Regions from separate parts of the Streptomyces sp. NPDC008086 genome, predicted to be linked through region 2. Evidence: predicted binding sites of a transcription regulator. Region 2 holds the regulator's gene; the other holds the start of a gene.
What was found. The regulator HrcA, encoded in region 2, represses chaperone genes, less so after heat shock. The targets are predictions, from matches to a motif close to TTNGCACTCNGNNNNNCNGAGTGCNAA.
Positions count from the first base shown of each region.

Region 1: the regulator HrcA is predicted to act here: its motif matches at 1,987-2,013, upstream of groES (co-chaperone GroES).

Region 1 is NZ_JBIBIA010000007.1:296,071-307,111, forward strand. It holds gene ACFZBP_RS25955 (polysaccharide deacetylase family protein) at 1-990, shown strand, start outside; gene ACFZBP_RS25960 (polysaccharide deacetylase family protein) at 987-1,820, shown strand; gene groES (co-chaperone GroES) at 2,160-2,468, shown strand; gene groL (chaperonin GroEL) at 2,587-4,215, shown strand; gene ACFZBP_RS25975 (ester cyclase) at 4,285-4,977, opposite strand; gene ACFZBP_RS25980 (hypothetical protein) at 5,119-8,724, shown strand; gene ACFZBP_RS25985 (SDR family NAD(P)-dependent oxidoreductase) at 8,687-9,460, opposite strand; gene ACFZBP_RS25990 (multicopper oxidase domain-containing protein) at 9,504-11,039, opposite strand.
Region 2 is NZ_JBIBIA010000004.1:636,666-647,706, forward strand. It holds partial or broken gene ACFZBP_RS17025 (HAMP domain-containing protein) at 1-27, opposite strand, end outside; gene ACFZBP_RS17030 (SpoIIE family protein phosphatase) at 220-2,154, shown strand; gene hemW (radical SAM family heme chaperone HemW) at 2,182-3,414, shown strand; gene ACFZBP_RS17040 (Uma2 family endonuclease) at 3,515-4,093, shown strand; gene ACFZBP_RS17045 (DUF3097 family protein) at 4,071-4,886, opposite strand; gene ACFZBP_RS17050 (MBL fold metallo-hydrolase) at 4,929-5,666, opposite strand; gene hrcA (heat-inducible transcriptional repressor HrcA) at 5,827-6,843, shown strand; gene dnaJ (molecular chaperone DnaJ) at 6,844-7,980, shown strand; gene ACFZBP_RS17065 (nitronate monooxygenase) at 8,185-9,270, shown strand; gene ACFZBP_RS17070 (16S rRNA (uracil(1498)-N(3))-methyltransferase) at 9,267-10,025, shown strand; gene ACFZBP_RS17075 (VOC family protein) at 10,045-10,437, shown strand; gene ACFZBP_RS17080 (hypothetical protein) at 10,503-11,041, shown strand, end outside.

The DNA.
Region 1 (11,041 bases), on a different contig from region 2:
AGACCCAGACGCCCCGGACGGGCCGGGCATGCCGGGTTCCGCGGCGGAGTGGCCGCACTGGCCGCGGCGGCCATCGCCTCGGCCTGCGCCCCCGCCGGCGCCCCGGGAGGCCCGGGCGGCACCGGAACGGCACGCCCCACGACCGCCCCCACCACCAGCCGACAGCCCCTGAAGGCGCCACCCCCGGCCACCACCGGGACGCCGTCCACCCAGACCCGGCCCACCCACACCCCACCCACCCAGAAGTACCGTTCGGGAAAGTCCGCCCTGGCCGCCCGGGCCGCCGCGGCGAGACGCTGGGGCCTGGCGAGAATCCCCCTCACACCCCCGCCCCCACCCCTCATCAAGCCGAAGGTCACCACCCGCGAGGGCTTCGAGGTCGACGGCCACGAGGAACTGGGCCTCCCGCCGGTCTTCACCACCGTCCCCACCAAGCAGCGGGTCGTCTTCCTCACGATCGACGACGGCGCCGAGAAGGACCCGGCGTTCCTGCGGATGATGAACGACCTGCAGGTGCCGTACACCGCCTTCCTCAGCGACTACCTGATCAAGGACGACTACGGCTACTTCAAGCGCATGCAGCGCGACGGCGTGGCCCTGAACAACCACACCCTCCACCACCCCTACCTCCCCGCCCTCTCCTACCGCCGCCAGCAGTACGAGATCTGCGCGATGCAGGACGTGATCGAGGAGCGCTACGGCAAGCGCCCGCTGCTGTTCCGCCCGCCCTTCGGGAACTACGACCGGGACAGCCTGCGCGCCGCGAAGTCGTGCGGTGTCAAGTACGTCCCGCTGTGGAACGAGGAGGTCTTCGTCGACCACTGGGAGTACCGCGAGTGGGACCAGAGGATCCGACCGGGTGACATCGTCCTCACGCACTTCCGGGGCAGGGACGACTGGAAGGGCACAATGCCGGACATGATCCGCCGGTTCCTGAACAAGGTCACGGCCGAGGGGTACGCGGTGGCCCGGCTGGAGGACTACCTGTGAGGCCGACGCCTGGGCCGCGCGTGCTGGCAGCCGTGGTCCTGGCGTCCACCCTGCTCGCCGGCTGCGCCCGGCCGGCGACGACGGCGGCTCCCGGGGCGGGGCCGTCCGGCGAGGGGTCGTACAGCGCCCGCTCGGCGAAGGGCCCGACCCACACCGCACAGCCCTACCGCCGCTGGGGCCTGACCGCCCCGCTCCCCGCACCGCCCTCGCCGCCCGTCCGAAGACCGCGGCTCCCCGCCCCCGACCCGCTGCCCGTCGTGCGCCGCGTCCCGACCCGCGACAAGGTCGTCTTCCTCACCTACGACGACGGCGCCGAGAAGGACTCCCGCTTCGTCGACATGGTGCGTGAACTACGGCTGCCCGTCAGCATGTTCCTCACCGACAGCGTGGTCGGCCCGGGCTACGGCCACTTCGCGCGCCTGCGCTCGGTGGGCGCGTCCATCCAGAACCACACCCTCGACCACGCCGCCCTGCGCGGCCTGCCGTACGCCGGCCAGCGCGCCGAGATCTGCGGCCAGCAGAACAAACTCCGCGCCCGCTTCGGCATCCGCCCCCGCCTCTTCCGCCCGCCCTACGGCACGTACGACACCACCACCCTCCGCGCGGCAAAGGACTGCGGCATCACGGCCCTCACCCTCTGGCGAGCGGCCATGGAAGCCGACGGCGAGCTCACCTACGCCCACGCCCCCACCCACCTCCGCCCCGGCGACATCGTCTCCGTCCCCTCAGGCGAACCGACGGGCCTCTCCCTGAGAGACCGCACGACGAGGCTGCTGCGCGAGATCCAACGCAGGGGCCTGACGGTAGGCCGCTTGGAGGACTACATCTGACGGAATTCTCCGGCAGGACTTTCGGGCACCGGCCCTGTCCCGTTCAGCCCGTCCGGCGTTTGAGGACGAGGCCGTTCAGGCCGATAAGGGGGGTCTGGGGGCGCAGCCCCCGGGGCGGTCTCGGCAACGCCAGTCACCCGAATTGCGGCTCAGCCAGCGCAGCGAATTAGCAGTCCGCTTGACCGAGTGCTAACCGCCGCCATAGTCTCGGCTCTGGCACTCGGCAGATGAGAGTGCCAACTACGCGACGGGCAGGTCCGGCACCCGCGACGACGGATCCACCTGGTCGCCACCTCAGACAGTTAACCCCGTGAGATCTCCGAAGGGGGAGGTCGGATCGTGACGACCACCAGCTCCAAGGTTGCCATCAAGCCGCTCGAGGACCGCATCGTGGTCCAGCCGCTCGACGCCGAGCAGACCACCGCCTCTGGCCTGGTCATCCCGGACACCGCGAAGGAGAAGCCCCAGGAGGGCGTCATCCTCGCCGTGGGCCCGGGCCGCTTCGAGAACGGCGAGCGCCTGCCGCTCGACGTGAAGGTCGGCGACATCGTGCTGTACAGCAAGTACGGCGGCACCGAGGTGAAGTACAACGGCGAGGAGTACCTCGTCCTCTCGTCCCGCGACGTGCTCGCGGTCATCGAGAAGTAAGTCACCTCAAGCACATTTGCTTGTGAGCTGCGCCCCGGGCCCCCGCCACCTTGTGAAGCCGGGCGTCTGGGGCGCAGTTCGTTTCACCCACGTTTTCCGAGAGGGCTGAACCGCTCCCATGGCGAAGATCCTGAAGTTCGACGAGGACGCCCGTCGCGCCCTCGAGCGCGGCGTCAACAAGCTGGCCGACACGGTCAAGGTGACGATCGGCCCCAAGGGCCGCAACGTCGTCATCGACAAGAAGTTCGGCGCGCCCACCATCACCAACGACGGCGTCACCATCGCCCGCGAGGTCGAGGTCGAGGACCCGTACGAGAACCTCGGCGCCCAGCTGGTGAAGGAGGTGGCGACCAAGACCAACGACATCGCGGGTGACGGTACGACCACCGCCACCGTGCTCGCCCAGGCGCTCGTCCGCGAGGGCCTGAAGAACGTCGCCGCCGGCGCCTCCCCGGCCGCCCTGAAGAAGGGCATCGACGCCGCCGTCGCCGCGGTCTCCGAGGAGCTCCTCGCGACGGCCCGCCCGATCGACGAGAAGTCCGACATCGCCGCCGTCGCCGGTCTGTCCGCCCAGGACCAGCAGGTCGGCGAGCTCATCGCCGAGGCGATGGACAAGGTCGGCAAGGACGGTGTCATCACCGTCGAGGAGTCCAACACCTTCGGCCTGGAGCTGGACTTCACCGAGGGCATGGCCTTCGACAAGGGCTACCTGTCGCCGTACTTCGTGACGGACCAGGAGCGCATGGAGGCCGTCCTGGAGGACCCCTACATCCTCATCAACCAGGGCAAGATCTCCTCCATCCAGGACCTGCTGCCGCTGCTGGAGAAGGTCATCCAGGCCGGTGCCTCCAAGCCGCTGCTGATCATCGCCGAGGACGTCGAGGGCGAGGCCCTGTCGACCCTGGTCGTCAACAAGATCCGCGGCACCTTCAACGCGGTCGCCGTCAAGGCCCCCGGCTTCGGTGACCGCCGCAAGGCGATGCTCCAGGACATGGCGACGCTGACCGGCGCCGAGGTCATCTCCGAGGAGGTCGGCCTCAAGCTCGACCAGGTCGGCCTCGAGGTGCTGGGCTCCGCCCGCCGCATCACGGTCACCAAGGACGACACCACGATCGTCGACGGCGCCGGCAAGTCCGACGCCGTCCAGGGCCGTGTCGCCCAGATCAAGGCCGAGATCGAGAACACCGACTCCGACTGGGACCGCGAGAAGCTCCAGGAGCGCCTCGCGAAGCTGGCCGGCGGCGTGTGCGTGATCAAGGTCGGCGCCGCCACCGAGGTGGAGCTGAAGGAGAAGAAGCACCGTCTGGAGGACGCCATCTCCGCGACCCGCGCCGCGGTCGAGGAGGGCATCGTCTCCGGTGGTGGCTCCGCGCTCGTCCACGCCGTCAAGGTCCTCGAGGGCAACCTCGACAAGACCGGCGACGAGGCCACCGGTGTCGCGGTCGTCCGCAAGGCCGCCGTCGAGCCGCTGCGCTGGATCGCCGAGAACGCCGGCCTGGAGGGCTACGTCATCACCTCCAAGGTCGCCGAGCTCGACAAGGGCCAGGGCTTCAACGCCGCCACCGGCGAGTACGGCGACCTGGTCAAGGCCGGCGTCATCGACCCGGTCAAGGTCACCCGCTCCGCCCTGGAGAACGCCGCCTCCATCGCCTCCCTCCTGCTGACGACCGAGACCCTGGTCGTCGAGAAGAAGGAAGAGGAAGAGCCGGCCGCCGCCGGTGGCCACGGCCACGGGCACGCCCACTGAGCCCAGCGTTCGAAGAAGGCCCCGCTCCTGCGCGTGTGCGCGGGACCGGGGCCTTCCCCTTCGCGGGCTTCACTGACCGAGTACCCCCAGTTGCTCCAGCAGTCCCGCCCGGTCGTAGAGCCAGTGGCTCTCGCAGATCCTGCCCTCCCGGAACCGCTGCCAGGTCATGCCCCGCATGCTCACGTCCTGCCCGGTCGCCGCAATCCCCAGGAACTCGCCCTTGTGGTGGGCGACCCAGGTCCACCGGGTGCACACCTGGTCGTCCTGGGCCATCTGGTCGTCGATCCGGAAGGTGAAGTCGAAGGCGGCCCGCCATCCCTCGTACTGCTCGCGGATCCCGTCCACGCCCTGCACCGGCTGCGGGTACGACGGATCGTGGTCCACGTAGTCCCGGGTGAGGTGGTCACCGATCCGCCCCGGCTCCATCCTGCCCATGGCCTCGAAGAAGGCCCGCGCGGCCCGGACGTTCAGCTGCTCGTCGCGCACCACGTCCAGATCCGTGAACGTGGGCTCCTGGTCACAGAGCGCCACCATCTCCTGGAAGATCCGGTCCGTCTCGGGAAGGTTGGAGTTCCGCATCGCCTCCTCGTACGAGGCGAACTCCACGATCTCGATGAAGTGAGCCGGGTCGGACCGGTCCTTCCCGATGATGTCGTGCGTCGCCGTCCGCTTCCCCTTGGTCTGCTCGACCCACCTGTCCATCAGCCGGTTCATCTCGTCGAAACGGCTGGTCCTGCAGTCGATGAGCTGTACGAAGGTCATGACGCCGTCGCCTCCCGGTCCCCTGATTGCGCCGACTCCGGACTTCGGACGAACAGCACCATTCTCCCCATCGCAGGTGCACCGCGCCTGTCGGCGCTTTGACATCATGACGGGATGCGCAGGTGGGGGAGACAGCGGTCGGTGACCGCCGGACGGGATGTCGGTGTGGCCGTCACCGGTGACCACAACCACATCCTGCTGGCACCGGCCGTGCGCTCGGCGTACTGGGAGCAGGTGCGGCGGATCGCTCCGCCGGAACTGGTGGGCCGGGCAGCCGAGCTGGCCGACCTGGCAGCCTTCTGCACGGCCGACTCCGGACCGACGTACGCCTGGTGGCGAGCCGAAGCCTGGGCGGGCAAGACGGCGCTGATGTCATGGTTCGCGCTGCATCCACCGCGTGGCGTGCGCGTCGTCCCCTTCTTCGTCACGGCTCGGCTGGGCGCACAGAACGATGTGGTGGCGTACGTCGACGTCGTTCTGGAACAGCTGGCGGACCTGGTCGGCGAAGGTCTCCCCGCCCAGCTGACCGAGGCCACCCGCGAGGCGCACCTGCTGCACCTGTACGGCGTCGCCGCCCGGGTCTGCGCGGAGCGGGGCGAGCGCCTGCTCCTCCTGGTCGACGGCCTGGACGAGGACCGCGGTGTCACCACGGGTCCGGATGCCCACAGCATCGCGAGCCTCCTGCCCGCCCGGCCGGAGGCGGGTATGCGCGTCCTGGTCTCGGGCCGCCTGAACCCGCCGCTCCCGGGAGACGTTCCAGGTGATCATCCGTTGTGCGACCCTGTGATCGCGCGGACACTGACGGCCTCGTCGTACGCCCAGGCGATCCGCGCCGAGGCGGAACGCGAGCTGAAGCACCTGATCGCGGCCGGTGGCCTGGAGTACGACCTGCTGGCGCTGGTGACGGCGGCCGGCGGCGGTCTCGCGGCGGAGGACCTGGCCGAGCTGACCGGAGCGGTGCCGTACCGGGTGCGGGATGTGTTGCGTACGCGGGCGGGGCGGACGTTCGGAGTACGGGTGAACGTCTATCTGCTGGGCCATGAGGAACTGCAGGCCCAGGCCCAGGAGATGCTCGGCGCCGCCGAACTCGGCCGGTACCGGGGGAAGTTGCACGACTGGGCGGAGACGTGGCGGGAGCGGGGCTGGCCGCAGGGAACGCCGGAGTATCTGCTGCGGGGCTACTTCCGGATGCTGCGGGCGGGCGGTGACCTGCCCCGGATGATCCGGTGCGGCCTCGACGCCACACGCCAGGAGCGCATGCTGGTGGCCACCGGCGGTGACGCGTCCGCGGTGAACGAGATACACGCCACCGAGGAGCTGATCCTCGAAGGTGGCGCGCACATGCCGCTGGAGTCGTTGCGGCTGGCGATCCGACGGGACCGCCTCGGCGACCGGAGCGCAGGCATTCCGGACTCCCTGCCCCACGCCTGGGCCGTGGCCGGGCAACCGGGCAGAGCCCTCGCGCTGGCCCGCAGTTTCCCGGACGCTCACCGGCGGGGCATGGCCCTGGCCGGCATCGCCCATGTGCTGCTGGAGCGGGAGGACTCCCGGGACGCGGGGTTGGAGCTCGTCCTCGAGGCGGAGCAGGCCGCGCGGCAGAGCGAGAGCCGATTCCACGGCGATGTCGTGTGGTCCCAGGTGATTCTGCTTCTCGTCCGCGCCGGGCTGTACGAGAGAGCGGCGACCGTGGTGCGGGCGGCGGACCCGAGGAGCCTGGGCAGCCATCCTTACGTCACCGTCGTCCAGGCGTGCACGGCAGCCGGCAGGTGGGACCTCGCGGAGGCGTTGGCCCGGGACGCCCCCGACGGTGAGTGCCGCTCGGACCTGGCGATCGTCCTCGTGTCGGCCCGCGCCAGGGCCGGCCGGGTGCCTGAGGCCGAGGCCATGGCCCGCTCCGGCGAACCGACCGCCTGGGCCGCGGGGTTGATCGCCATTGCGTCCGCGCTACGCGCCGCGGGGAGTCATCGACGGGCCGATGCCCTTTGCGCCGAGGTGGAGGCGGCGATCGGCCGAGAGGGTGCCCAGCCCGGCGAGCTGGTGAAACTCCTCGCTCGGGCAGGTGAGTTCGACCGGGCAGAGACGATCGTGGACGCCATGCCGGACGGGGAGAAACGGGCGTGGGCCGTGGCGGAGCTGGTCGAGTCGCTCGCCGAGGCAGGAGAGCTCGACCGGGCCGAGGCGCTGCTCGGCAACCTTCGCCCCGACACACATGTTCACGCGCTTCGGAATGTGTCCTTGGCCCGAGCACGCGCCGGACGCCATGCGCAGGCCGAGGCACTGGCCCGGGCGATTCCCGGGTCCGACGCCGCGGAAGCGCTGTGTTCGGTCGTCGGCGTCATGGCCGAGGCAGGCGAGTACGCCCGGGCCGAAACCCTGGCCCGCACCCTAGACCCGGACTTGAACCGGTCATCCGCCTTCTTTGAGATCGTCAAGGCTCTGGCCCGTGCGGGAGAAGTGGACCGGGCCAGGGCACTCGGTGAAAGTTTCAGCGATCCGGTGGAGTGCGCTCGTGCGCAGGTGGAGGTGGCCACCGCCTTGGCATATCGGGGGCGGCGAACGGAGGCGGTGGAGGCCCTGCTGGACGTCGAGGGCCGGACGCGTGTGCTGAATCCGCCTACGGCCGCCCGTAAAATCGGCAGTGCCGCCAAGGCCCTCGCCGACGCGGGGCACCGACGGGCGGCCCTGAACGTGCTGGACGGGGCCGAGGCGCTGATCGCAGGTCGGCGGACCGAGGCCGGTTCCCTCGCCCGGGCCGAGAGTGTCATGGCATTGCAGGCTCTGGTCTCCGCGTTGGTGTCCACCGGACAGATGGAGAAAGCCGAAGCCATCGCGAAAAGTGTTCCCGCTGATGACGCCTCCGACAATTTTGACCGGAAGGACCTCCTTTCCCGGGTGGTCCAAGGCTGCGCCAGGACAGGTGAGTGGGCACGGGCCGAGGCCGTGATGAGGGCCGAGGCCGAGCTGGATTCCGGCCTTGAGGGAATCGCTCCGTCGCTTGATTCCGCCTTTGCCCGCGGGCTGGTCGAGGCAGGCCACTTCGCACAGGCCGAGGCCCACATTCGTGCGATCACCCGTCCGCGCTGGCTACGGGCATCGGAACTCGGCCGACTGGCCTGGGCGATGGCCGGTGCGAGACGTTCCGAGCAGGCGAGGCTGCTGCTCGATGAAGTGATCGTGATGGAAGACGCCCACCCGACGATGGTGGACATGCGTGTGTGGGTCGAGACCTTGGACGCGGCGGGAGACCGCGCGGCCGCCGAGGCCCTGTTCGAAGAGACGAGGCCGTCGCGCGCCGAGCCGAACGGCTACCTCGCCGAGTGGGAGAGGACTGCCGTCGCCGAGACTCTGTGCGTACTCGGCCGCGTCGAGGAAGCCGTCGAGGAGCTGAACTGTCTCACGGATCAGTACGAGCGAGCCCAAGGGCTTGCGGCACTGGTGGGAGTCCTGGTCGAGTCAGGACAGTTCGTCCGTGCCGAGGATGTGGCGCGGACGATCTCCGCTCCCGGGCCGGCGACAGATGCCTGTGTACGCATCGCGGCCGCGACCACGGACGCCGAACAGGCCCGCCGACTGACCGCCCTCGCCCTGCAGAGCGGCGGCTGGGTGCCGGCCCTGCCGGCTCTGCTGAAGCACACGCCCGAGACGGTGCCGCTCGTGGTCGAGGCGGCCAGTGCGATGAAGGCGGAGTGCCGGCACCGTCACGAACTGCCTACTGCGGCCCGTACTTCCTCCCCGTCCTCGAACTGATCCCCCCGAGCACCCCCCGAGGCACCAACTTCGCCGCCCCCATCAGCACCTTGTACCGAGGATCCGGAATCGACACCGCCCTCCCCCGCGCCAGATCGCTGAGTGCCGCCGCCACCAGCTTGTCCGCGTCCAGCCACATCCACCCCGGAATGTTGTCCGTCCCCATCCCCGCCCGCTCGTGGAACTCGGTCCGCACGAACCCCGGGCACAGCGCCATCAGCCGCACCCCGCTCCCCGCCAGATCCCGCGCCGCGCCCTGCGTGAACTGCACGACCCACGCCTTGGACGCGCCGTACGTCCCGCGTGGCACGAAGGCCGCGACCGACGCGACGTTGACGACGCCGCCGCGCCCCCGCTCCCGCATCCCCTCCGTGGCCGCCGACGTCAGGCGCAGTACGGCCTCGCAGTGCACCTTGAGCATCTTCAGCTCGTCGGCCATGGGGACGTCGAGGTAGCGGCCCCTGTTCCCGAAGCCGGCGTTGTTGATCAGCAGGTCGACCGGGTTCCTGCGGTCACCGAGGCGGGCGGCGACGGTCTCGATGCCGGAGTCCTCGGCGAGGTCGGCCGCCAGCACCTCCGCCTCGATGCCGTGCCGGTCGTGCAGCTCGGTCGCCTGCTCCCGCAGCCGCTTGGTGTCCCGGGCCACCAGGACGAGGTCATGCCCGTCGGCTGCCAGCCGCCGCGCGAACGCGGCGCCGATCCCCGCGGTCGAACCCGTAATCAATGCCGTTGTCATGGCGCAAGGTTAGGGCCCCGGACTGCGCGCCTCCGCTCCCGTCTCAGCCGTGCTCGTGCTCGTGCTCGTGCCCGGACCGGCCCGTCTGCTGCGACGGCGCGTGCGCCCGCTGCCCCTTGTCCACCACCACGAACTGACCCATCATCCCCTCGTCCTCGTGGTACAGCAGATGGCAGTGGTACATGTACGGCGTGTCCGGATCCGCCGGTCCGGTGAAGCGCAGCGCCAGCTTCATGGTCGTCCCGTTCGGCAGGAACACCGTGTCCTTCGGCCCGCGCAGCGCCGCCGGCGGCGCCTCACCGTTCACCTCCGACACCCGGAACTGCACGTCGTGCACATGGAAGTTGTGCGGCATGCCGTTGCTGTTGCGGACCGTCCACACCTCCGTCGTCCCCCGCGTGACCGTCTCGTCGACCCGGTCCATCACCATGGATCGCCCGTTGATACCGGACCGCTTCAGATCGAAGTACCGCCCCCGCACCGCGTCCTTGCCGTCGGGTGCCTCCAGCTCGCCCAGCGCCGCCGGTATCGCGGGTGACGGCCGGAGCTCCCCGGCCGCCCGCAGCTCCAGTACGTCGAAGGAGTCGTCGCCCCCGCCGAACCGCCGGTTCCAGGCGTCCCCGTAGTTGTCCTGCGGGAAGCTGCGCAGCATCACCCGCTCACCCGCCCGCATCCGTACGACGATCTCGGCGCGCTCACCCGGCGACAACTGCACCCGGTCCATGGACTCGGGCCGCTCCAGCAGACCTCCGTCCGTCGCTATGAGCGAGAAGGCGCGGCCGTCCGGGAATCCGAAGGCGTACGTCCGTGCCGTCGAAGCGTTCAGCAGCCGCACCCGTATGAGCTCGTCGCCGACCTCCTTGTAGGGCCGCAGCGTGCCGTTGACCATGGTCTGGTCGCCGAGGAAGCCCACGTTCTGCATGATCTTGTGGCCGCCGGCGAGCTTCACGCCGTCGAAGCGCACGTCCTGCACGATGACCGGCAGGTCGTCCACGCCGTACCGCTCGGGCAGGGCGAGGTCCCTGGACTTGTCGTCGTCGAGGATGAACAGGCCGGCCAGGCCACGCCGCACATGCTGTTCGGTCGCGCCGTGCGGGTGCGGGTGGTACCAGAGGGTCGCGGCGGGCTGGTCCACTTTCCAGTGCGGAGTCCAGGTGCCGCCCGGGGCGATCATCTGGTGCGGGCCGCCGTCCATCCGCGCGGGCAGGTGCATGCCGTGCCAATGCACGCTGGACGCCTCGTCGAGCCCGTTCGCTATGCGCACGCGGACCTTCTCACCGCGGGCCGCGCGCAGGGTAGGGCCGAGATAGGAGCCGTTGAATCCCCAGGTCGGCGTCTTCCGCCCGGCGTTGAACTCCGTCTCGCCCGCCCGCATCCGCAGGTCGAACACGCGGGTGCCGTCCTTGTCCACGGTGGACTCGGCCAGGGGCGGTATCGCCAGCGCGTTGTCGAACGAGGCCTTGCCCACCGTGCTGACGTCGGCGCCGGTCCACAGCCAGGCGAACAGGCCGCCGACCGCCATCGCCACGACCGTGACGACGGAACCCACGATGATGAGGACGCGCTTGAAGCGAGACATGC
Region 2 (11,041 bases):
GAAGTCGCCGTCCCGAGCCGCGGTCATCGCGGCGAGCAGCGGGCGCAGTTCCGATGCTCGAATTTGACCGTCTTTCTGTCCGTCTTCGAGCACACGCGTAGCACGGTTCTCACTCATGGCGGCCCACTTCGGTAACTCGGTGCTTATGGGCGTGGCCAGTCTGTCACTCTGTCGGCGTCGACTGAGGCGTATTCGTCCGAACCGTTCGGGGAGCTGTCCATGGGGGCCATTCCGGCGCAACGGGAGACCGTTACCCGTGCCTCTGGTGTGCCTGTGCACGGGGGCGTGGGCGCGGAGACCCGCACCACCCTCCCCGGCAGCGCGCTCTCCCCGGGCTCCGCGCGCTCCCTCGTGCGCAGCGCCCTCACCGAATGGGCCGACTCCGGTCTGCCCGGCACCGAACACCTCAGCGACCGGCTCGTCGACGACGCCGTCGTGGTCGTCAGCGAACTCGTCACCAACGCCGTCGTGCACGCCGGTACCGACGTCGAGCTCGCCTGCCGTCTGGAGGACGACACCGGCGACCTGGTCGTCGAGGTCCTGGACCACCACCCCTCGCGCGCCCCGCGCGACGGCGAGGTCGAGGCGCCGTACGAGACCCCGGAGTACGGCCGCGGCCTGCGGCTGGTGTCCCGGCTCGCCGAGTCCTGGGGCGTCACCTACCGCACCGGCGCCAAGACGGTGTGGGCGCGGCTGCCCGCCGAGGACCCCGTGGCCGCCAGGGACGACATCGAGACGTACGCGCAGGAGCGTGCGCTGGAGCGCGGGCTGCGCGTCGCCGAGATCCTCGCGCCCGAGCCCCAGCGCGCCGAGCGCGACCGGGACTGGCTCAACCGGGGTGCCCTGTCCTTCCTCGCCGAGGCCTCCGACCTGCTCGCCGGACAGCTCGACGAGAACCTGGTCGCCGCGCTCGCCGGCCAGCTGATCGTGCCGCGGCTCGCGGACTGGTGCGCGGTGTGGCTGGAGGACGAGGTCGCCGGGCGCTGGGGCTACCCCAGGTCGGGCGAGGCCGAGGGCGGCTGGGCGGTCGACGGCACCGCGGGCACCGGGCCCCGGCTGGCCCGCGTCTGGCACGGCTCCGAGAACCTCATCGAGGAGCTGCGCCGCGCCCTGGAGAAGGAGCCGCCGCTGCCGCCCGATACCCACCGCACCGGACCCGCCCCCTACCCCTGGCCCGGTGACGCGCTCGGGGCGCGCGGGGTGCGCGGCACGGCGCTCGCGTACCGGCTGGTCGCCGGTGGCCGCCCGCTGGGCACGCTGGTCATCGGACGGGCCGACCTCATGCGCTTCCCCGACGAGGTCACCGGGCTCGTCGAGGACCTCAGCCGCCGGGTGGCCCTCGCCATCGGCGCGGCCCGCCAGTACGCCCGGCAGGCCACCATCAGCCGGGTCCTGCAGCGCGGACTGCTGCCCGGCGCGGTCGCGGAGATCCCCGGAGTGGTCAGCGCCCTGGTCTACGAGCCGTGCGACAAGGGCGGCCCGAGCGGCGACTTCTACGACCTCTTCCCGGCCGGCGACGGCCGCTGGTGCTTCGCCATCGGCGACGTCCAGGGCAAGGGCCCCGAGGCGGCCGTGGTGATCGGCATCGCCCGCCCCTGGCTGCGGCTCCTCGCCCGCGAGGGCTACCGCGTCGCCGACGTCCTCGACCGCCTCAACCAGCTCCTCCTCGACGACGCCACGGAGGCCGCCGACGCCGCCGCCCGCGCCCTCGTCGGCCCGGTCGCCCCCGGCGACGGCCCCCAGACCCGCTTCCTGTCCCTCCTCTACGGCGAGCTCACCCCCTTCGACGGCGGCGTCCGCTGCACCCTCGCCTCCGCCGGACACCCGCTGCCCCTGCTGCTGGGCTCGGGCGGCGAGGTCCACACCGCCGCACACCCGCAGACCCTCCTCGGGGTCGTCGAGGACGCCACGTACACCTCCGAGACCTTCGAGCTGCGCTCCGGCGACACCCTGCTGTGCGTCACCGACGGGGTCACGGAGCGGCGCAGCGGCTCCCGCCAGTTCGACGACGGCGACGGACTCGCGACCGCCCTCGCCGGGTGCGCGGGCCTGAACGCCCAGCTGATCGCGGAACGGATCCGCAGGCTGGTGCACGAGTTCAGCGGCCGTCCGCCGGAGGACGATCTGGCGCTGCTGGTGCTCCAGGCCGAGTAACCGGCGCGGTACGGGAGAATGGAGGACATGCCCTCCGCACTCCCCGACGGCGAACCCGTCCCCGCCGACGGCGCGCTCCCCGCGTCCGCGCTCGCCGGGTCCGCCGACCGCCCCCTCGGCTTCTACCTGCACGTCCCGTACTGCGCGACCCGCTGCGGCTACTGCGACTTCAACACCTACACCGCGACCGAGCTGCGCGGCACGGGCGGCGTGCTGGCCTCCCGCGACAACTACGCGGACACTCTGATCGACGAGATCCGCCTGGCCCGCAAGGCCCTCGGCGACGACCCGCGCGAGGTCCGCACGGTCTTCGTCGGCGGCGGTACGCCGACCCTGCTGGCCGCCGGTGATCTCGTACGGATGCTGGGGGCGATCCGCGACGAGTTCGGACTGGCGCCGGACGCGGAGATCACCACGGAGGCCAACCCGGAGTCGGTCGACCCGGCCTATCTGGCCACCCTCCGCGAGGGCGGCTTCAACCGGATCTCCTTCGGCATGCAGAGCGCGAAACAGCACGTACTGAAGGTCCTGGACCGCACCCACACCCCCGGCCGCCCCGAGGCCTGCGTCGCCGAGGCCCGCGCGGCGGGCTTCGAGCACGTCAACCTGGACCTGATCTACGGCACCCCCGGCGAGTCGGACGACGACTGGCGGGCCTCGCTGGACGCGGCCATCGGCGCCGGGCCGGACCACGTGTCGGCGTACGCCCTGATCGTCGAGGAGGGCACCCAGCTGGCCCGCCGGATCCGTCGCGGCGAGGTCCCGATGACGGACGACGACGTCCACGCGGACCGCTATCTGATCGCCGAGGAGACCTTCACCGCGGCCGGCTTCGACTGGTACGAGGTCTCCAACTGGGCGACCTCCGAGTCCGCCCGCTGCCTGCACAACGAGCTGTACTGGCGGGGCGCCGACTGGTGGGGCGCGGGGCCGGGAGCACACTCGCACGTGGGCGGGGTGCGGTGGTGGAACGTGAAGCATCCGGGGGCGTATGCGGGGGCGCTGGCGGCGGGGAAGTCGCCGGGGGCGGGCCGGGAGCTGCTGTCGGAGGAGGACCGGCGGGTGGAGCGGATCCTGCTGGAGCTGCGGTTGCGGGAGGGGGCGCCGCTGGGGTTGCTGCGGGAGGAGGGGCTCGCGGCGTCGCGGCGGGCGCTGGGGGAGGGGCTGCTTCAGGAGGGGCCGTATGCGGAGGGGCGTGCGGTGCTGACGTTGCGGGGGCGGTTGCTGGCGGATGCGGTGGTCAGGGATTTGGTGGACTGATCACTCGGACGTGTGAATCGGTGCGGAACGTCGGTTCGGTCCCTAACCTGATCCGTAGGCTGCCGCTAAAAGGACGCGGCGGATGTGGAGGGCCACGGAGATGACCGCTGTGGACGAGCGTGGGATGACCAAGTACTTCGAGGAGCTTGACCCTCCCGAGGGCGTCAAGGTCGAGCTTCTCCGGGGGGAAATCGTGATGATGGCCAGCCCTGATCTTGTGCACAACATGATCGTGGAAGATGTGCTGGACCAGATCCCACGTAAGCGGTGGTCTCGCCTACAGACCCAGGACGTCGACATTCTCGATGAGGCCAGTGAGCCAGTGCCGGACTTGGTGGTTCTTGAGCGCGAAGCCAGGCCCGCTTCGGGCCGCCTGCTGCCGTCCTCGCTGATCACGATGGTTGTCGAGGTGGTCTCCAAGACCAGCGTCCAACGGGATTACGAGATCAAGCGGTCCATCTACGCTGCCGGCAAGGTGCCCGTCTACCTCATTGTGGATCCGGTCATGGCGCAGTGCGTCCTGCTGACGAGGCCTGTCGGGAGGGGAGACAACGCCGATTACCAGCGGCAGCAGGTCACCAAGTTCGGGGCGCCCCTGCCGTTGGAGGAACTCGGGCTCGAACTCGACACCACCGAGTTCGGAACGTTCTCCAGCGTCAGGCCCCACCGCTACCCGTGACAAAGTCGATCAACTCCTCCACCCTCCCCAGCAACTCCGGCTCCAGGTCCTTGTAGGACCCCACCCGCTTCAGAATCGCCTGCCACACCGCCCCCGTGTTCTCCGGCGGCCACCCCAGCGCCCGGCACACCCCGGTCTTCCAGTCCTGCCCGTGCGGGACCTTCGGCCACCCGGCGATCCCCAGGGACGACGGCTTCACCGCCTCCCAGATGTCGATGTACGGGTGGCCCACGACCAGGGCGTGCTCGCTGGTCACCGACTCGGCGATCCGCCACTCCTTCGTGCCGGGCACGAGGTGGTCCACCAGGACACCCAGCCGGGCGTCCGGGCCGGGGGCGAATTCGGCCACGATCGCCGGCAGGTCGTCGACGCCCTCCAGGTACTCCACGACCACGCCCTCGATGCGCAGGTCGTCGCCCCAGACCTTCTCGACCAACTCGGCGTCGTGGCGGCCCTCGACGTAGATACGGCCGGCGCGGGCCACGCGTGCGCGCGCGCCGGGGACGGCGACGGAACCGGAGGCCGTACGAGTGGGGCGTACCGGCGCGGCCCCCGCGGGCCGTACGAGCGTCACCACCTTGCCCTCCAGCAGGAACCCACGCGGCTCCAGCGGGAACACCCGGTGCTTGCCGAAGCGGTCCTCCAGCGTCACCGTGCCCGCCTCGCAGCGGATCACCGCGCCGCAGAAGCCCGTGCCCGGCTCCTCCACCACCAGACCCGGGTCCGCCGGGACCTCGGGGGCCGGCTTGGGCTTCTTCCAGGGCGGGGTCAGGTCGGGGGAGTACTGGCGCATTCGGATGACGATAGGAGAAGCCCGGCCCGCGCGTCCCGCCGTTCAGCCCGACACGCCGAAGCGGGCGGCCAACGCGTCGCGCTGGCCTCGCACGAACCCCGCGTCCACCACCGCACCGTGACCGGGCACGTACAGCGCGTCCTCGCCGCCCAGTTCCAGGAGGCGGTCCAGGGCCGCCGGCCAGTGCGACGGTACGGCGTCGGGGCCGGCCTGCGGTTCACCGGACTCCTCCACCAGGTCGCCGCAGAAGACCACCTCCCGGTCCCCCAAGACCCCGGCCGGCACGAGCACGACCAGATCGTGGGCCGTGTGGGCCGGGCCCACGTTCGCCAGGAGGACCTGCCGGCCGCCGTCCAGGTCGAGCGTCCACTCGCCGCTGACCTGGTGGCGCGGGTGGACCAGCGCGTCGACCGCCTCGTCCGCCGCGTCCTGGTCCAGGCCGTTGCGCAGGGCGTCCGCGCGCAGCTCCGCCCGCTCGTGCGCGAACACGGTGTCCATGCCCACCGCCCCGTACACCTCGGCCCCCGCGAACGCCGCCGCCCCGAAGACGTGATCGAAGTGCGGATGCGTCAGCGCGAGATGAGTCACACGGTGACCGGCGAGCCACTGCGCCTGCGTCCGCAGTCGCGCGCCCTCCCCGAGGCTCGACCCGGCGTCGACGAGCAGCGCGCCACCGTCCCCGACGACCAGCCCCGCCGTGCAGTCCCAGCCCGGCAGCCGGCACCTGCCGACCCCGGCCGCCAGCCGTTCCCACCCCAGCTCTTCCCAAGTCACCGTCATACCGCGACGCTAAACGACACCACCGTCGGGCACGGTGGTGCGTGACCGGCCTTGCCCGGGGCGTACCCCACCGCCGTACACTGGCCGGGGACGGTTGGCACTCACCAGCGCAGAGTGCCAGGCGAGGCGCCGAGGGAACGACTTCTGGAGGTGTGCGCGATTGCTGAGTGAACGCAGGCTTCAGGTGTTGCGTGCCATCGTCCAGGACTACGTCGGGACCGAGGAGCCGGTCGGCTCGAAGGCCCTGACCGAGCGGCACAACCTCGGTGTCTCCCCGGCGACCGTCCGCAACGACATGGCGGCCCTGGAGGACGAGGGCTTCATCGCCCAGCCGCACACCAGTGCGGGGCGTATCCCCACCGACAAGGGCTACCGGCTGTTCGTCGACAAGCTCGCCGGCGTCAAACCGATGACCCCGCCGGAGCGGCGCGCCATCCAGAACTTCCTCGACGGCGCCGTGGACCTCGACGACGTCGTGGCCCGCACCGTACGGCTGCTCGCGCAGCTCACCCGGCAGGTCGCCGTCGTGCAGTACCCGTCGCTGACCCGGTCCACCGTCCGCCATGTCGAGCTGCTGTCCCTCGCACCCGCGCGCGTGATGCTCGTCCTGATCACGGACACCGGACGGGTCGAGCAGCGGATGGTCGACTGCCCGGCCCCCTTCGGCGAAGGGTCGCTCGCGGATCTGCGCGCGCGGCTCAACAGCCGGGTCGCGGGACGGCGCTTCAGCGATGTGCCGACCCTCGTCGAGGACCTCCCCGAGGCCTTCGACCTGGAGGACCGCGGCACCGTCTCGGCCGTGCTCTCCACCCTGCTGGAGACACTCGTCGAGGAGAACGAGGAGCGGCTGATGATCGGCGGAACCGCCAATCTCACCCGCTTCGGACATGACTTCCCCCTCACCATCCGGCCCGTTCTGGAAGCCTTGGAGGAGCAGGTCGTGCTCCTCAAACTCCTTGGCGAGGCCGGGGATTCGGGCATGACCGTGCGCATCGGGCACGAGAACGCCTACGAGGGACTCAACTCCACGTCCGTCGTGTCGGTGGGCTACGGTTCGGGCGGCGAGGCAGTCGCCAAGCTCGGCGTGGTCGGACCGACCCGCATGGATTACCCGGGAACGATGGGAGCGGTACGCGCAGTGGCACGGTACGTCGGACAGATCCTGGCGGAGTCGTAAGTGGCCACGGACTACTACGCCGTTCTCGGCGTGCGTCGCGACGCGTCGCAGGAAGAGATCAAGAAGGCCTTCCGGCGGCTCGCGCGCGAGCTGCACCCGGACGTCAATCCGGATCCGAAGACCCAGGAGCGGTTCAAGGAGATCAACGCCGCTTACGAGGTGCTGTCGGACCCGCAGAAGAAGCAGGTCTACGACCTCGGCGGCGACCCGCTGTCCCAGGCGGGCGGCGGCGGAGCCGGCGGCTTCGGCGCCGGCGGCTTCGGGAACTTCTCGGACATCATGGACGCGTTCTTCGGCACGGCGTCGCAGCGCGGTCCGCGCTCGCGTACGCGCCGGGGCCAGGACGCCATGATCCGGCTGGAGATCGAGCTCGACGAGGCGGCCTTCGGCACGACGAAGGACATCCAGGTCGACACGGCCGTCGTCTGCAACACCTGCAACGGCGAGGGGGCCGCTCCCGGTACCTCCGCCCAGACGTGCGACATGTGCCGCGGCCGCGGTGAGGTGTCGCAGGTGACGCGGTCCTTCCTGGGCCAGGTCATGACGTCCCGGCCGTGTCCGCAGTGCCAGGGCTTCGGCACCGTGGTCCCGACGCCGTGCCCCGAGTGCGCGGGCGACGGGCGGGTACGGTCCCGCCGGACCCTGACCGTCAAGATCCCGGCCGGTGTCGACAACGGCACACGGATCCAGCTCGCCGGTGAGGGCGAGGTCGGGCCGGGCGGTGGTCCCGCCGGTGACCTGTACGTCGAGATCCACGAGCTGCCGCACTCGATGTTCCAGCGGCGCGGCGACGATCTGCACTGCACGGTGACGATCCCGATGACGGCGGCGGCCCTCGGCACGAAGGTGCCGCTGGAGACGCTGGACGGCATGGAAGAGGTCGACATCCGGCCCGGCACGCAGTCCGGTCAGTCGATCCCGCTGCACGGGCGGGGCGTGACCCATCTGCGCGGCGGCGGGCGCGGCGACCTCATCGTGCACGTCGAGGTGCAGACGCCGACCAAGCTGGATCCCGAGCAGGAGCGGTTGCTGCGCGAGCTGGCCAAGCTGCGCGGCGAGGAGCGTCCGCAGGGGCAGTTCCAGCCGGGGCAGCAGGGGTTGTTCTCGCGGTTGAAGGATGCGTTCAACGGGCGCTGATGTGAGCTGCTGGGGGTCCGGGGGTCGTCCCCCGGGCAGGCACAGTCAGCCGGGGCAGCAAGGGTTGTTCTCGCGGCTGAAGGACGCGTTCAACGGGCGCTGAGCCCTGCTTCGACGGGTGCTGATCCCCTTGGGAAAATGTTGGCCTATGCCAAGGGGAAGGGCCGATTCGGACTTGTTCGGAGGACGTGACAACATGCCGTCATGTCCTCCGCGCTGACCGATCTCTTCCCTCATCCGATCGTGCAGGCCCCCATGGCAGGCGGCGTCTCCGTGCCGCAGCTCGCCGCCGCCGTGGCCGAGGCCGGTGGGCTGGGGTTCCTCGCCGCCGGGTACAAGACCGCCGACGGGATGTACCAGGAGATCAAGCAGCTCAGGGGGCTGACCGGGCGGCCGTTCGGGGTCAACCTGTTCATGCCGCAGCCCGAGTACGCGGACGCGGCGGCGGTGGACGTCTACGCCCATCAGCTCGCCGGTGAGGCCGCCTGGTACGAGACCGAGCTGGGCGATCCGGACAGCGGGCGGGACGACGGGTACGACGCCAAGCTGGCGGTGCTGCTCGACAACCCGGTGCCGGTCGTCTCCTTCCACTTCGGCGTGCCCAGCGGCGAGGTCCTGGAGTCCCTGCGGCGCGCCGGGACGTTCACCCTCGTCACCGCCACCACCCCGGACGAGGCCCTCGCCGTGCAGCGGGCCGGTGCGGACGCCGTGATCGTGCAGGGCGTCGAGGCGGGCGGGCATCAGGGGACGCATCGCGACAACCCGGAGACCGACGGTACCGGCATCGGGCTGCTCTCCCTCGTCGCCCAGGTCCGCGAGACCGTGAGCCTGCCCCTCGTCGCCGCCGGCGGCATCATGCGGGGCAGCCAGATCGCCGCCGCGCTCGCGGCCGGGGCGAGCGCCGCCCAGCTCGGCACCGCCTTCCTCGCCACCCAGGAGTCCGGCGCCAACGCCGTGCACAAGCAGGCGCTGACCAACCCGCTGTTCGTCCGGACCGAGCTGACGCGCGCGTTCTCCGGCCGCCCCGCCCGTGGCCTGGTCAACCGCTTCATGCGCGAGCACGGCCCGTACGCCCCCGCCGCCTACCCCGAGATCCACCACCTCACCTCACCCCTGCGCAAGAAGGCCGCCTCCTCCGGCGACCCGCAGGGCATGGCCCTGTGGGCGGGACAGGGGCACCGCATGGCCCGTGACCTGCCCGCCGGGCAACTGGTCGAGGTCCTGGCCGCCGAACTGGCCGCGGCGTCGACAGCGTTGTCAGCCTTCCCGCGGGGCGGTGCCGGCCGATGACCGCACCGGTGTTCGTCGTCGATTCCCTGGAGCGTGGTGTCGCCCCCTCGGGCGGCGAGTACGTCCTCGACGGGCCGGAGGGGCGGCACGCCGTCTCGGTGAAGCGGCTGCGGGCCGGCGAGGACGTCGTCCTCACCGACGGGCTCGGACGCTGGGCCGAGGGCGTCGTCAAGGCGGCCGAGGGCAAGGACCGGCTGGTGGTGGAGCTGGGGGCCGTCGCGCACGAGCCGCCAGCCCAGCCCCGAATCACCGTCGTCCAGGCCCTGCCCAAGGGCGACCGCGGGGAACTGGCCGTCGAGACCATGACCGAGACCGGCGTCGACGCGATCGTGCCGTGGGCGGCCGCCCGGTGCATCACGCAGTGGAAGGGTGAACGGGGCGCGAAGGCCCTCGGCAAATGGCGGGCCACCGCGCGTGAGGCGGGCAAGCAGTCGCGCCGGGTGCGTTTCCCCGAGGTCGCGGAGGCGGCCACGAGCAAGCAGGTCGCGGCGCTGCTCGCCGGGGCCGACTTCGCCGCCGTACTGCACGAGGACCGCGACTACGGCAGCGAGCCGCTGGCCACGGCGGCACTGCCCGCCGAGGGCGACATCGTGCTCGTCGTCGGACCCGAAGGCGGCGTGAGCCCCGAGGAGTTGGCCCTCTTCGAGGAGGCGGGGGCGAAGGCGTACCGTCTGGGCCGTACCGTCCTGCGGACCTCCACCGCCGGAACTGCGGCGACGGCACTGCTCCTCGGCCGCACCGGCCGCTGGTCCTGACCCGGGAGGTACCTACGCCGTGGAACTGGCCCAAGTACGACTGCTGGTCGGCGACTTCCCGGCCTGCTACCGCTTCTACGCCGACGTCCTCGGCCTCAAGCCGCAGTCGGGCGCGGTGAACGGGCCGTACGAGAAGTTCAGCCCCGCCACCGGCTCGGCCGGTATCGCCCTGCAGGACCGGGCGATGATGGCCGAGGTGCTGGGCGAACTCGGTGCCGCGGCCACCGGCCACCGGTCCCTGGTGGTGCTGCGGGTCGACGACCTGGACGCCTACTGCGCGCAGGTCACCGCACGCGGCGCGACCGTCCTGCACGGGCCCGCCCCGATGACGGACCGGATGCGCGTCGCCCATCTCAAGGACCCCGAGGGCAACCTGGTGGAGCTTCAGGAGTGGCTGCTGTTGCGGTCCTGATCCGGTGGGGGAGTGGCCGTATGCGCTCTACCGCGGCGGCCGGGACAGTGGCAGGCTGCCCTCTCATGGGGGCTTTCAGCAGGTTTCGGGGCCGTGCCGGCCGGCGCCCGCGAGTGGCGGGCGCGGTGGGAGTGGCCGTGCTCGCCGTCGGAGCGATGACCGCCTGTGATCCCGGTGGGCTCAGCAGCGCGACCGTGGCGTTCACCACCGACCAGACCGTGACGGCGGAGCTGGAGCGGCAGAAGGCGGACGTGCAGTGGCTCAACTGCACCGGCTCGTACGACAACGGCGACGGCAAGTCCGGCGCGGCGACGGCGAGTGCGAACACCGTCGTCAAGGTCGACTGCGAGGGCGAGACCTCCGACGGCAAGGACATCGTCGTCACCGGCCGGATCACCCGGGCCGTCAGCGGTTCCTGTGTGCGCGGGGACCTCGTCGCCAAGATCGGCGGCAAGGAGTGGTTCCACGTCAACGGGCTGGGCGACTGCGACGCCACGCCCTCGCCGGTCAACCCCTCCGGCGGCGGACAGCAGCCCGGGCCCACCGTCACCGTGACCGTCACCAAGACCGTCTACTGCAAGCAGCACCCGAACTGCTGGCCGGA